2 regions of the Variovorax sp. 10N432 genome follow, and region 2 is predicted to be linked to the other one. Evidence: predicted binding sites of a transcription regulator. Region 2 holds the regulator's gene; the other holds the start of a gene.
What was found. The regulator FNR, encoded in region 2, switches genes on or off when oxygen is low (the NO sensors DNR and NnrR bind a similar motif). The targets are predictions, from matches to a motif close to TTGATNNNNATCAA.
Positions count from the first base shown of each region.

Region 1: the regulator FNR is predicted to act here: its motif matches at 5,473-5,486, upstream of AC1DF3_RS21720 (protocatechuate 4,5-dioxygenase subunit alpha).

Region 1 covers NZ_JBFTHX010000019.1:58,865-65,742, forward strand. The annotation lists gene AC1DF3_RS21685 (YheT family hydrolase) at 1-841, opposite strand, end outside; gene AC1DF3_RS21690 (YybH family protein) at 850-1,302, opposite strand; gene AC1DF3_RS21695 (hypothetical protein) at 1,349-2,104, opposite strand; gene AC1DF3_RS21700 (LemA family protein) at 2,150-2,746, shown strand; gene AC1DF3_RS21705 (TPM domain-containing protein) at 2,763-3,731, shown strand; gene AC1DF3_RS21710 (TPM domain-containing protein) at 3,734-4,249, shown strand; gene AC1DF3_RS21715 (class III extradiol dioxygenase family protein) at 4,246-5,079, opposite strand; gene AC1DF3_RS21720 (protocatechuate 4,5-dioxygenase subunit alpha) at 5,100-5,438, opposite strand; gene AC1DF3_RS21725 (LysR family transcriptional regulator) at 5,565-6,485, shown strand; gene pdeM (ligase-associated DNA damage response endonuclease PdeM) at 6,498-6,878, opposite strand, start outside.
Region 2 covers NZ_JBFTHX010000002.1:97,783-104,660, forward strand. The annotation lists gene ccoN (cytochrome-c oxidase, cbb3-type subunit I) at 1-320, shown strand, start outside; gene ccoO (cytochrome-c oxidase, cbb3-type subunit II) at 331-954, shown strand; gene AC1DF3_RS02705 (cbb3-type cytochrome oxidase subunit 3) at 966-1,112, shown strand; gene ccoP (cytochrome-c oxidase, cbb3-type subunit III) at 1,109-2,032, shown strand; gene ccoG (cytochrome c oxidase accessory protein CcoG) at 2,067-3,503, shown strand; gene AC1DF3_RS02720 (FixH family protein) at 3,529-3,813, shown strand; gene AC1DF3_RS02725 (hypothetical protein) at 3,816-4,061, shown strand; gene fnr (fumarate/nitrate reduction transcriptional regulator Fnr) at 4,042-4,758, opposite strand; gene hemN (oxygen-independent coproporphyrinogen III oxidase) at 4,883-6,298, shown strand; gene AC1DF3_RS02740 (sulfite exporter TauE/SafE family protein) at 6,318-6,878, shown strand, end outside.

The DNA of each region.
Region 1 (6,878 bases), on a different contig from region 2:
CCTGGCGCGGCAGGCTCGCGGCCGGCACGAACGGATCGTTGACGGCGTTCACGACCAGCGCCGGGATCCGGATCCGGTGCAGGTGCGGCTTGGCCGAGCCCCGCGACCAGTAGTCGTCGGTGCTGCGGAAGCCGTGCAGCGGCGCAGTGAAGACATCGTCGAAGGCGTAGAGGTCGCGCGCCGCGAGCAGCTTCTCGCGGTCGAACAGGCCCGGGTGCTGGGCCAGCTTGGCCAGCGCCTTGGGCTTCATGGTCGACAGGAACATGCGCGTGTAGACCAGCCGGTTGAAGCCGCGGCCGATGGCGGCGCCGCCAGCCGCGAGGTCCAGCGGGGCGGAGATCGCGGCGACCGCGCTGGCCACCTTGGCGGCCTCGGACCCGGCCTCCTCGGCCCAGCGCATCAGCGCATTGCCGCCGAGCGAGACACCCGCCGCCAGCAGGGGCTGGGCCGGGTCGCGCTGTGCGCGCAGGCGGGCCAGGATCCAGCCGATCTCCTCGAAGTCGCCCGAATGGTAGGCCCGCGGCGCCAGGTTGAGCTCGCCGCTGCAGCCGCGGAAATGCGGCACGGCATAGTCCCAGCCCCGGGCATGGGCGTAGGCGCCGAAGACCTCGGCGTAGTGGCTTCTGGACGACCCCTCGAGGCCGTGGAACAGCACCAGCAGCGGCCTCGGGCCGGCCACCGCGGCATCCAGGAAGTCGACGTCGACGAAGTCGCCGTCGGGCGTGTCCCAGCGCTCGCGCCGGTAGGCCGGCAACGGTGCCTCGGCGCGCCGCGCGTACAGCGCGGGCCAGATGGTCTGGAGGTTGCCGCCGGGCAGCCAGCGTGGGGCGACGTACTGCATGGCCGCGCTCAATGCAGCGTCTGCGGCGCCTCGCTGGCGTCGCCGGGCTCGTGCGCACTGCCGGGGCTCGCATGGTGCGCGACCATGCGCCAGCCCTGTGCCGTGCGGTGATAGACGTTGGTGGCCAGCACGAATGCATGGCGCGGCCCCTCGGCGGTCAGCACCTCGATGCGCTCCAGCACGTTGTGGACCGCACTGGCGAGCGATTCGACCTTGCGCACCCGCGCCGGCGTGGCCTGGATGGCGCCGTTGCCGAACATGTGCTCGAAGGCGGCGCGGATCGCCTCGGCCCCGACCAGGCGCGGGCCGCCCGGGTGGACGCAGAACACCTCTTCCTCGTCGGCCCAGCAATCCATGAGGGCGTCGACGTCGCCCCGCTGCAGGGCTTCGTAGAAGGCGGCTTCGACATCGTCGGCGGTGCCGCCGATGGTGCTGGCGCGGAGTTTGGCTTTGGTGGACATGGTGGTGCTGCCGGAAGTAGCGATTTTGCCTCGGTCGCGCGACGCCTCAAGGGCCGGCGGCCACCCAGCCTTGCACCACCGAGCGCAGTTCGCCCTGGGTGGCGCGCCAGACCAGTTCGGGCGCCGCCACGTGCACCCCGGGCGGCGCCAGCGCCAATGCGACGTCGACCAGCTCGGCCACCTTGGAGGCCCGCGCCGGCTGCTCGCTGGGCGGCACCATGAAACGGGCGATCGACAGCATCCAGGCCGCCAGCCGCTCGGCGGGATGGGCCAGGCGCCGCGCCACCGGTTTCTGCGCCGAGCGCACCAGCAGCACGCGCTCGAAGCCCAGCGCCACCACCGCCTGCTCGTCGAGGCTGGCCAGGCCTCGCTTCAGCGCCTCGGGCAGCCGGCCCTGGTCGTGCGGCAGCACCACCGCCAGCGTCTGGACGCCGCACGACCGCAGCCAGCCGGCCAGCGCCGGCAGCTGCGCCGGCTCGGGCGTCCACAGCGCCCGTTCGCGGTCGTAGAAAAGCCGCGGCGGCTCGAACAGCACCAGCGCCGTGCGGGCGGCCACCGGCGGCCACTGCGCCATCGGCAGGTCCGGCACCTGCACGGTCTCGACGCCGGGCAGGCCGTCGCGGATGGGTTCGCGCGCGAGCACGTAGGTATGGTCGAAGCGATGGCGGCCCGCGAGCCGCCGCACCAGTTCGTGGCCCAGCACGCCGGTGGCGCCGGCGATCAGCAGCGCGCCCTTCGACGGCCGGCCATCGGAGGGTCGCCGGTTCGCGGCCTGCAGGGCCTGGAGCGGATCGGGCGCCATCCTTCTATGCTACCTTTGCCGACTTCGTACAGAGAGGGCTCGGACATGTTGAAACGCTGGCTACTGATCTTGATCGCGGCGCTGTCGCTCGCGGGCTGCGGCTACAACGACTTCCAGCGCCTCGACGAGGCCAGCAAGTCGGCCTGGAGCGAGGTGCTCAACCAGTACCAGCGGCGCGCCGACCTGGTGCCCAACATCGTCGCCACGGTCAAGGGCGAAGCCAACTTCGAGCAGGAGACGCTCACCAAGGTGATCGAGGCGCGGGCCAAGGCGACCTCGATCCAGGTCTCGCCCGAGACGCTCAACAACCCCGAGGCCTTCGCCCGCTTCCAGCAGGCGCAGGGCGAGCTGTCGGGCGCGCTGTCGCGGCTCATGGCGGTGTCGGAGCAGTATCCGAACCTGAAGGCCAACCAGGCCTTCCGCGACCTGCGCGTGACGCTGGAGGGCACCGAGAACCGCATCACGGTGGCGCGCAACCGCTTCATCCAGACGGTGCAGGAGTACAACGTGCTGGCCCGCAGCTTCCCGACCAACCTGACGGCCAAGGTGCTGGGCTACCAGCCCAAACCCAACTTCACGGTCCAGAACGAAGCCCAGATCTCGGCGCCGCCGACGGTCGATTTCAGCGCCCCGAAGAAGTAGGCGCGGCAGCCAGGCGATGACGGCGGCCCGCATCCGGCAGGCACTGACGGCCCTCCTCCTGGTGGCGGCGGCGCTGCTGGGCGCGCGGGCGCAGGGCCTGCTGCCGGTGCCCGCGCTCGACGCCCGCGTGATCGACCAGACCGGCACCTTGAGCGCCGCGCAGCGCAGCGCGCTCGACGCCAAGCTGCAGGCCTTCGAGCAGAAGAAGGGCTCGCAGATCGTGATGCTGATGGTCCCGACCACCCAGCCCGAGGACATCGCGAGCTACGCCAACCGGGTCGGAAACGCCTGGAAAATCGGCCGCAAGGCGGTCGGCGACGGCATCCTGGTGGTGGTCGCCAAGGACGACCGCAAGATGCGCATCGAGGTCGCCAAGGCGCTCGAGGGCGCGGTGCCCGACCTGGCCGCGGCCCGCATCATCGACGAGGCGATGAAGCCGCGCTTCCGCCAGAACGATTTCGCCGGCGGCCTCGATGCCGCGGCCGACCAGCTGATCGCCCGGGTCAACGGCGAGGCGCTGCCCGAGGTCGACGCCCGCGGCGGCGACTTCGGCGAGGCCCCGCGCGGCGGCAGCGGCTTCAACTGGCAGGACCTGGGCATCTTCCTGTTCGCGGTGGTGCTCGTGGGGGGCCCGATCGCGCGCCGCATCCTGGGCAAGATCCCGGGCTCGCTGGCGCTCGGCGGCCTGACCGGCGTGGTGGTGATGGTGCTGACATCCAGCCTCGTGATCGCGGTGCTGGCCGCGCTGGGCGCCCTGCTCTTCACGCTGCTGTCGACCGCCTTCGGCGCCGGGCCCGCGATCGGCCGGCGCGGCGGCGGCTTCGGCGGCGGCCTGGGCGGCGGATTGGGCGCCGGCGGCCTGGGCGGCTGGGGTGGCGGATCTTCTCGTGGCGGCGGCGGCGGTGGCGGCGGTGGCTTCGGCGGCGGTTTCGGCTCCGGCGGCGGTGGCGATTTCGGCGGCGGCGGCGCCTCGGGAGACTGGTAGTCATGGCCTTGTTCGCACGCCTCGCCCGCATCTGGCGCCATCGCTGGACCGACGAAGCCGACCTGCGCCGCGCGCTGCCGGCCGACCTGCTCGATCGCCTGACGCGCCGCGTATCCGCCAGCGAAAAGCGCCACACCGGCGAGATCCGCATCTGCGCCGAGGCCGGCCTGCCGCTGTCCTACCTGTGGCGGGATGCGCCGGCGCGGGAGCGCGCCATCATGCTGTTCGGCAAGCTGCGCGTCTGGGACACCGAGCACAACAACGGCGTATTGATCTACCTGCTGCTGGCCGAGCACGCGATCGAGATCGTCGCCGACCGCGGCATCGATGCGCGGGTCGACGACGCGCAATGGGCGGCCCTGGCGCAGCGCATGGGCGCCGCCTTTCGCGAGGGGCGCTTCGAGGACGGGCTGACCCAGGCGCTGGAAGAAGTGTCGGCGCTGCTGGTCGCGCACTTTCCGCTGGCCGAGGGCCAGGCCGACCGCAACGAACTGCCGGACGCGCCGGTGGTGCTTTAGGGCACCAGAAGCATCAGGCCCGAGGCCGTGTTGGAGATCGGCAGGTGGTAGTTCCGATGCAGGCAGCGGGCGCTTGACCCGAGGGCGCCGCGGGTGGCCAGCCACATCAGCAGCTCGACGCCCTGGGTGCCGGCCTTCTCGACCAGCTCATGGGTGCTGAACTGCGTCGCCCATTTCGGGTCGTCAACCAGGCTGTCCATGAACCGCAGGTCGAAGTCCTTGTTGATGAAGCCGGCGCGCTGGCCGTCCAGCTGGTGCGACAGGCCGCCCGTGCCCATCACGGCGACCCGGGCGTCGCTGTCCCAGCCGCGGATGGCGCGGCCGACCGACTCGCCCAGCGCGTAGCAGCGCCTGGCCGAAGGCAGCGGGAACTGGACCGTGTTGATGCACACGGGCACGACCTTCACGGGCCAGGCCTGGTCCGGCCACAGCAGCGCCATCGGCAGCGCGAAGGCGTGATCGACCTGCATCTCCTGGCAGCTCGTGATGTCGAACTCGTCTTGCACCAACGCGTCGATCAGTTGCCACGACAGCGTCTGCTCGCCCTCGAACGAGGCCATGACCGGCAGGCCCCAGCCTTCGTCGGCGCCGCTGTAGACCGGTGCGGCACCGACCGCGAAGGTCGGCATCTTGTCGAGGAAGAAGTTGAGGCCGTGGTCGTTGTAGAACACCACGAGCACTTCGGGCCGGGTCTCGGCCAGCCAGCGGTGCACTGGCGCGAAGGCATCGAAGAAGGGGCGCCAGTAGGGCTCCTGCTGCAGGTTGCGGGCGATCGCGCGGCCGATCGCCGGCACGTGGGAGGTGGTGATGGCACCAACGAGATTGGCCATGGCGGGTGTCTCCGGGCGGGTCAGGCGGCGGCCAGGAGCCGGGCCTGGAACTCGGCCTTCGTCAGGCCGGTCTGCTGGGCGCCGATGTCCTGCATGTCGAGGCCGAAGATGCCGGCGAACTTGGCGAGGTAGTAGGCGTTGCCGCCGGCCTCGATCAGCTGCAGCACATTGCGGGCGCGAATGGCTTCGCGCTGCTGCGCGGTCAATCCGTAGGCTGCGCAGCAGGCGTCCTCGTCGCGCACGAAGGCCTCGCGGTTGGCGGCTTGGTTGAAGGAAAAGCACATCTTGTTCAGCGCGTAGCCCTTGCGGGCCTGTCGGCCGTCGAACAGGGTCGTGCCGGGAATGTCGGGGGTGCACATGAAGGTCTCCTGGATGGGTCGATTGGGCAAATGCTTGACCTGGATCAATCGCGTGCACTCCAGACCGGCCTGCGCAGTGTTCCGGCAATCGACGCGCCGATAAAGGCCGACATACTCATGCCATCCATGAGCGAATTCGATCATTTGGATCTGGACGGCCACCTGCTGCGCCTGCTGCTCGCGGTGCACGAGGAAGGCTCTATCACGCGCGCGGCGCAGCGCCTGGGCGTCACCCAATCGGCGGTGAGCCATCTGCTGGACAAGCTGCGCGCCATCGTCGGCGACCCGCTGTTCGTCAAGTCCGGCCGCGGCATCGTGGCGACCGCGCAGGCCGAACTGCTGGCCGGGCGCGCCCGCGTGCTGCTCGACGAGTTGCGCGCCTTCAGCACCGCGGCCGGCTTCGAGCCCGCCCGGCTCACGGCCTGCTTCACCGTGGCCGCCAATGACCTGCAGCGCGACCTGCTGGTGCCGGCGCTGCTGCGCCGCCTTCGGGCCGAGGCGCCCTGCGTCACGCTGCGGGTCATCGCATCGGGCGCGCCGGTGCCCGCGATGCTGCGGGAACAGGCCTGCCAGTTGATCATCACGCCGCGTCCGCCCGAGGGCTCGGACATCATGCAGAAGCGGCTGTTCGAGGACCACTACCGCGTCTACTTCGACGCCGAATGCCGCGCCGCGCCAACCACCGAGGCCGACTACCTCGCCGCCGAACACGTGAGCGTCCTCTATGAACCGCTGCGGCGGCTCGACATCGACGATTGGTTCGCGCAACGCCATGTGGAGCGCCGCATCGTGGCCAGCGTCCCCGGCATGGCCGGGCTGGGCGCGCTGGTGCGCGGCGGGCCGTGGCTGGCCACCGCGCCCTCGCTGCTGATCGAGGGCGCCTTGCGCGGGCTGGCATCGGTGCCGGTGCCGCTGCACACGCCGGCGATGCCGATGTACATGGCCTGGCACCAGCGCCACCAGGTCGATCCGATCCACCGCTGGCTGCGCATCCACCTCGAGGCCGTGGTGGCCGCCACCTTGGCGGGGACGCGGCACCTGTCCTGACCGCGCCGCCCTTCAGGCCAGGCCGGGAAGCGCCCAGACGCCATTGCCGCCAACCGCGTAGAAGCGTCGCCCGGGCGCCGGCTCCACCTGCCAGCCGCCGGTGAATTCGCCGAAGGCGGGCAGGATCAGTTGTTCGCCCTCGCGCACGAAGCAGGGCATGCGCAGGCTGTCGCGGCCACGGCCATGCAGCCTGCAGGCCGGATGAAGATGGCCGGCCAGCACGAAATGGGTCGGATGACGCTGCGGGTGATGGCAGGCCGCGAAGGGGCCGATCCGATGCGGCTCGTCGACCAGTTGGAAGCGCAGCGCGGCCGGCGGGTCGCCGGCGCGGCTGTCGTGGTTGCCGCGCACCAGCGTGCAGGCCAGTGCGGCGTGGCGGTCGCGCCAGGCCGC
Region 2 (6,878 bases):
GCACCGAGATGTTCAGCGTGAAGGCGATCGAGCTGCACTTCTGGATGGCGACCATCGGCATCGTGCTCTACATCGCCGCGATGTGGATCGCCGGCGTGATGCAGGGCCTGATGTGGCGCGCGGTCAACCCCGACGGCACGCTGACCTACACCTTCGTCGAAAGCGTGAAGGCCACCTATCCCTACTACGTGGTGCGCGTGCTCGGCGGCGTGCTGTACCTGAGCGGCATGCTGGTGATGGCCTGGAACGTCTGGATGACGGTGATCTCGGGCTTCAGCAAGCCCGCGCCGATCCCGCAGCCCGCCATGGCCCACGCCTGAGGACACTCCCATGAGTTCGAACATTCCCCCGGGCTTCTCGCACCAGAAGATCGAGACCAACAACTTCCTGATGATCGTGCTGATCCTGCTCGTGATCGCGGTCGGCGGCCTGGTCGAGATCGTGCCGCTGTTCTTCCAGAAGTCGACCACCGAGGCGGTCGCCGGCGTCGAGCCGCTGACGCCACTGCAACTCGCGGGCCGCGACATCTACGTGCGCGAGGGTTGCTACAACTGCCACTCGCAGATGATCCGGCCGTTCCGCGCCGAGACGCTGCGCTATGGCCACTATTCGGTGGCCGGCGAGTTCGTCTACGACCACCCGTTCCAGTGGGGCAGCAAGCGCACCGGCCCCGACCTGCACCGGGTGGGCGGCAAGTACAGCGACGAGTGGCACCGCATCCACCTCAACAACCCGCGCGACGTGGTGCCGGAGTCGAACATGCCGGCCTACACCTGGCTCGAGAAGGCGCCGCTCGACGGCGCCGAGTCGGCCGCCCACATGACGGCGCTGCGCCGGGTCGGCGTGCCCTACACCGACGAGCAGATCTCGGCCGGGCCGGCCGCGGTCAAGGGCAAGACCGAGATGGACGCCGTGGTCGCCTATCTGCAGTCGCTCGGCCTGGCACTCAAGTGAGGACAACCGCGATGGACAACATCACCACCCTGCGAATCGCCGCCACGCTGGTCTCGTTCGCGACCTTCATCGGCATCCTGGTCTGGGCGTATTCGCGCCGCAACGCGCAGGCCTTCGAAGAGGCGGCACGCCTGCCGTTCGAGGAGGACCCGTCGTGAGCGACTTCGTCAACGCCTTCTGGTCGCACTTCGTCACCGCGATCGCGCTCGGCGGCATCCTGGCCTGCGCGCTGCTGCTGTGGCTGACGGCCCGCTTCCGCGGCCCTTCGAACGCCGACAACACCACCGGCCATGTCTGGGACGAGGACCTGCGCGAGATGAACAACCCGATGCCGCGCTGGTGGATGGGCCTGTTCGTGCTGACCATCGTGTTCGGCATCGGCTACCTGGTGGTGTTCCCAGGGCTGGGCAGCTACCGCGGCACCCTGGCCTGGAGCACCCAGGGCGAGTACGAGAAGGCGGTGGAGAAGGCCAACGCCGAGCTGGCCCCGGTGTACGCCGCCTACACCGCGCAGCCGGTCGAGAAGCTCGCCTCCGACGGCGGCGCCATGGCCGTCGGCGAGCGCCTGTTCCTGAACAACTGCGCCCAGTGTCACGGCTCGGATGCGCGCGGCAGCAAGGGCTTCCCGAACCTCACCGATGGCGACTGGCTGCATGGCGGCACGCCCGAGAAGATCCACGAGACCATCGCGCTCGGCCGCATCGGCACGATGCCGCCGATGGCCGAGGCGGTCGGATCGGCCGAGGACGTCAAGAACCTCGCCAACTACGTGCTGAGCCTGTCTGACAGCCCGCACGATTCGGTGCGCGCCGGACTCGGCAAGAGCAAGTTCACGGCGTGCGCGGCCTGCCACGGCATCGGCGGCGTCGGCAACCCGGCGGTGGGCGCGCCGAACCTGGCCGACAAGATCTGGCTGCACGGCTATGGCCAGGAAGCGATCATCGCGATGATCAACGGCGGCAAGACCAACCAGATGCCGGCGCAGCAGGGCCGCCTGACCGAGGCGCAGATCCACGTGCTGACCGCCTATGTCTGGGGCCTGTCGAACAACAAGGCGGCCACCGTCGCGGGGCAATGAGGCTGCCGCCCGAGTCTTGTCCATGAGCGTTTCCATGACCGAGCAGACGACGCCACAGCAGCCGCGCACCGTGATCCCGATCGCGGCGGCCGAGGAGGACGTCGGGCTCTACGCGGCCCACAAGAAGATCTATCCGCGCAGCGTCAGCGGCTATTTCGCCCGCTGGCGCTGGGCCCTGGTGTTCGCGACGCAGGGGGTCTTCTACGGCCTGCCCTGGCTCGAGTGGGGCCAGCGCCAGGCGGTGCTGTTCGACCTCGGCGCGCGGCGCTTCTTCCTGTTCGGGCTGGTGCTCTATCCGCAGGACCTGATCTACCTGACCGGGCTGCTGGTGGTCTCGGCGCTGTCGCTGTTCCTGTTCACTGCCGTGGCGGGGCGCCTGTGGTGCGGCTACGCCTGCCCGCAGACGGTCTACACCGAGATCTTCATGTGGGTCGAGGAGAAGATCGAGGGCAGCCGCATCGCGCGCATGCGGCTCGACAGCGGCGATTTCTCGGCCGAGAAGCTGGTCAAGAAGTGGTTCAAGCACGTGGTCTGGATATCGATCGGCCTGTGGACCGGCTTCACCTTCGTCGGCTACTTCACGCCGATCCGCGAACTGGCCATGGAATTCCTGCAGACCCGGATGGGCTCCTGGGAAGTCTTCTGGGTGCTGTTCTACGGCTTCGCCACCTACGGCAACGCTGGCTTCATGCGCGAGCAGGTGTGCAAGTACATGTGCCCCTATGCGCGCTTCCAGAGCGCGATGTTCGACCGCGACACGCTCATCGTGAGCTACGACACGGCACGCGGCGAACCGCGTGGCGTGCCGGCCAAGGGTCGGGCGGCCGCTGCCGCATCGGAGTTCGGCCATTGCATCGACTGCAAGCTGTGCGTCCAGGTCTGCCCGACCGGCATCGACATCCGCCAGGGGCTGCAGTACGAATGCATCGGCTGCGGCCTGTGCGTCGATGCCTGCAACATCGTGATGGACAAGATGTCGACCCCGCGCGGCCTGATCCGCTACGCCACGCAGAACAGCATGGCCGGGCGCTGGACGCCGCGCCAGGTGCTGCGCCGCGTTCTGCGGCCGCGGGTGCTGGTCTACACCGCGGTGCTCGGCGCGCTGTGCATCGGCCTGCTGGCGAGCCTGGTGACGCGCACGCCGCTGAAGGTCGACGTGGTGCGCGACCGCGCCTCGCTGGCCCGCATCGTCGAGGGCGGCCAGCTCGAGAACGTCTACCGCCTGCAGATCATGAACGCCACCGAGCAGGTGCAGCGCTACCGGATCGAAGCCAGCGGCCTCGAGGGTCTGCACGTGTCCTCGGAGCCGGTGGTCGAGGTCGCGCCGGCGCAGTCGCGCTGGGTGGCGGTGCGGCTGCAGCTGCCCTACGGTGCGGCGACGGCCGGTTCCCACAAGGTGTATTTCGACGTTCGAGCGGAGGGCGGCCAGGGCAGCGTGTCCGAGAAGGCCGTGTTCCTGGTCCCGCGATGAAATCCAGGCCCCAAGGAGGCAGAAGATGACCGACAAGAGCAGCCATGACGAAGCGACGCGTCCCTGTCCACCCTGGTGGCGCTTCGGGCTGGTGTGGATGGTGATCGGCGGGCCGGGCCTGGTGGTGATCGCGAGTTTCGCCACCTTGTGGCTGGCCCTGCGCACGCCCGACCCGGTGGTCGACGAGGACTACTACCGCAAGGGCGTGGAGATCAACCGCACGCTGGCCGACAAGAAGCTCATGCCGGCGGTGGCCGGGCGCAACCACGCGGCCACCCCGAGCGCCGACGTGCCGTCGCCGAGGCGCTGAACATGCAGGCGCAACGCTGGATGTGGATACTCTGGCCGGCATTCCTGCTGGCCTGCGCGCTCGAGGTGCTGGTGTTCGCACTGGTCGATCCGGGCGACCTCAACTGGCGCGGCGAGGCGTTGGGCGCCTCTCGCCAGGCGGTCTACACGGCCGGGTTCTTTGCCTTCTGGCTGCTGGCCACGGCGGCGGGCGCCTTGACGCTGCTGCTGGCCCGGCCGGCGGCCGAGCTCAACAGCCCGGCGGATTGACGATGCGGCGCAGCGCCTCGGGATCGAGGATGCGCACGTTGCGCTGCTCGACCTCGACCATGCCGTCGGCCGCGAACTTCGACATCGTCCGGCTCACGGTCTCGAGCTTGAGGCCGAGGTAGCTGCCGATTTCCTCGCGCGTCATGCGCAGCACCAGCTCGGAGCGCGAGAAGCCGCGCGCATGCAGCCGCTGCACCAGGTTCAGCAGGAAGGCCGCCAGCCGCTCCTCGGCCCGCATGCTGCCGAGCAGCAGCATCACGCCATGCTCGCGGACGATCTCGCGGCTCATGATCTGGTGCACGTGGCGCTGCAGCGCCGTCACCTCGCGCGACAGTTCCTCGATGCGCTCGAAGGGCATCACGCAGACCTCGGAGTCTTCGAGGGCGACGGCGTCGCAGGTGTGCTGGTCGTTGACGATGCCGTCGAGGCCGATGATCTCGCCGGCCATCTGGAAGCCCGTGACCTGGTCGCGCCCGTCCTCGCTGGTGACCCGGGTCTTGAAGACCCCGGTGCGGATCGCATAGAGCGAGGTGAAGGGCTCACCATTGCGAAACAGCGTCTCGCGCCGCTTGATCTTGCGCCGCGTGGCGACCAGGTCGTCGAGGCGCTGCAGCTCCCCGGGCGCCAGTCCGACCGGCATGCACAGCTCGCGCAGGTTGCAGTTGGAACAGGCGACCTTGATATTTTCGGGCTTCATTGATGCAGTCGGGGTCATGCGGGGATTGTCCGTGGGGGGGTGGGCCGGATGCTTGATGCAGGTCAAGGTTTGCGGATCGCGACGGCGGCATAGTGACACACCGAAGCCCATGCCTGCGTCCGCGATGCCTCCCGTCTCCGCTCCAGCCCTCACGCCGCCCATCGTGGTGCCCGCGCCGTCCGTGCTGCAGCGGTTCGACTGCGCCGGGCCGCGCTACACCTCCTACCCGACCGCGGACCGCTTCGTCGACGCCTTCACGGCCGAGGACTATGCCCAGACGCTCGAACAGCGCGGCAGCACCGGCGCCAGCGCGCGGGCGCTGTCGCTCTACGTGCATATCCCGTTCTGCGAATCGCTCTGCTACTACTGCGCCTGCAACAAGATCGTGACCCGCCACAAGAGCAAGGGGCGCGAGTACCTGGACTACCTGGCGCGCGAGATCGCTCTGCAGGTCGAGCGGCTCGGCCGCGGCGCCGTGGTCCGCCAGCTGCATCTCGGCGGCGGCACGCCGACCTTTCTCGACGATGCCGGCCTGCGGACGCTGATGGGCATGCTGCGCGAGGCCTTCACCTTGTCGCCGGACGGCGAGCATTCGATCGAGATCGACCCGCGCACCGTCGACCGCGAACGCCTGGTGACCCTGGCCGCGCTGGGCTTCAACCGGCTGAGCTTCGGCGTCCAGGATTTCGACCCCGACGTGCAGAAGGCGGTGCACCGGATCCAGCCGGCCGGGCAGGTGTTCGACCTGATGGCGACGGCCCGCGGGCTGGGCTTCGATTCGGTCAACGTCGACCTGATCTACGGGCTGCCGCGCCAGAGCGCGGCCTCCTTCGACCGCACGCTGGCCCAGGTCTGCGCGCTGCGGCCCGACCGCATCGCGCTCTATGCCTATGCCCACCTGCCCGAGCGCTTCAAGGCCCAGCGCCGCATCGCGACCGAGGCGTTGCCCGATGCGGCGGCCAAGGTCGAGATGCTGTCGCGCTCTATCGCCGCGTTCACCGAGGCCGGCTACGTCTACATCGGCATGGACCATTTCGCGCTGCCCGGCGACGCGCTGGCGGTGGCCAAGCGGCAGGGCCGGCTGCACCGCAACTTCCAGGGCTACAGCACCCAGCCGGACTGCGACCTGGTGGCGCTGGGCGTGTCGGCGATCGGCCGGGTCGGCGCCACCTACAGCCAGAACGCCAAGACGCTCGAGGAGTACTACGACCTGCTCGACCAGGGCCGGCTGCCGGTGGTGCGCGGCCTGGCGCTGACCCGCGACGACGTGCTGCGGCGCACCGTGATCATGGCGATCATGTGCCAGGGCCGGGTCGATTTCGAGACCATCGGCTCGGCCCACCTGGTCGATTTCGAGCGCTGCTTCGCGGCCGAGCTCGAAGCGCTGGCGCCGCTCGAGGCGCAGGGCCTGGTGGTGGTCGGCGATCGCCACCTCGAGGTCACGCCGCTGGGCTGGTTCTTCGTCCGCGCCATCGCCATGGTGTTCGACCGCTACCTGCAGGCTGACCGCAACCGCACGCGCTTCTCGCGCATCGTGTGATGAGCCCGCACGCTCCCCCATGCAGTCCGCCCTGCTCGCCACCGCATTCGTGATGGGGCTGGCCGGCGGGCCGCACTGCGTCGCGATGTGCGGCGCGGCCTGCGCCGGCGTGATCCGCATCGTGCGGGCACCGGCGGGCGGCGTCGCCGCGCTGCAGTCCCCGGGCCGCTCGCTGCCGGCGGGCGCCTTGTTCCACGTGGGCCGGGTGGCCGGCTATGCGGCCGCCGGGGCGGTGGCGGCCGCCGCTGCCCAGGGCCTGGCGCTGGCGGGCCAGCAGGTCAGCGCGCTGCGCCCGGCCTGGCTGCTGCTGCATGTGTTCGTGCTGGCGTGGGGCCTGCTGCTGGCCGCCTCGGGCCGGCAGCCCGCCTGGGCGCACCGCTTCGGGCGCTGGGCGTCGGCGCGGCTGCAGCCCATGACCCGCAGCCCCTTCGGCGTGCTGGCGGCCGGCGCGCTCTGGGTCGCGCTGCCCTGCGGCCTGCTGTACTCGGCGCTGATGCTGGCGGCCCTGGGCAACGGCGTGCTCGAAGGCGCGGCCGTCATGGCGCTGTTCGCGGCCGGCAGCGCGCTGTCGCTGCTGCTG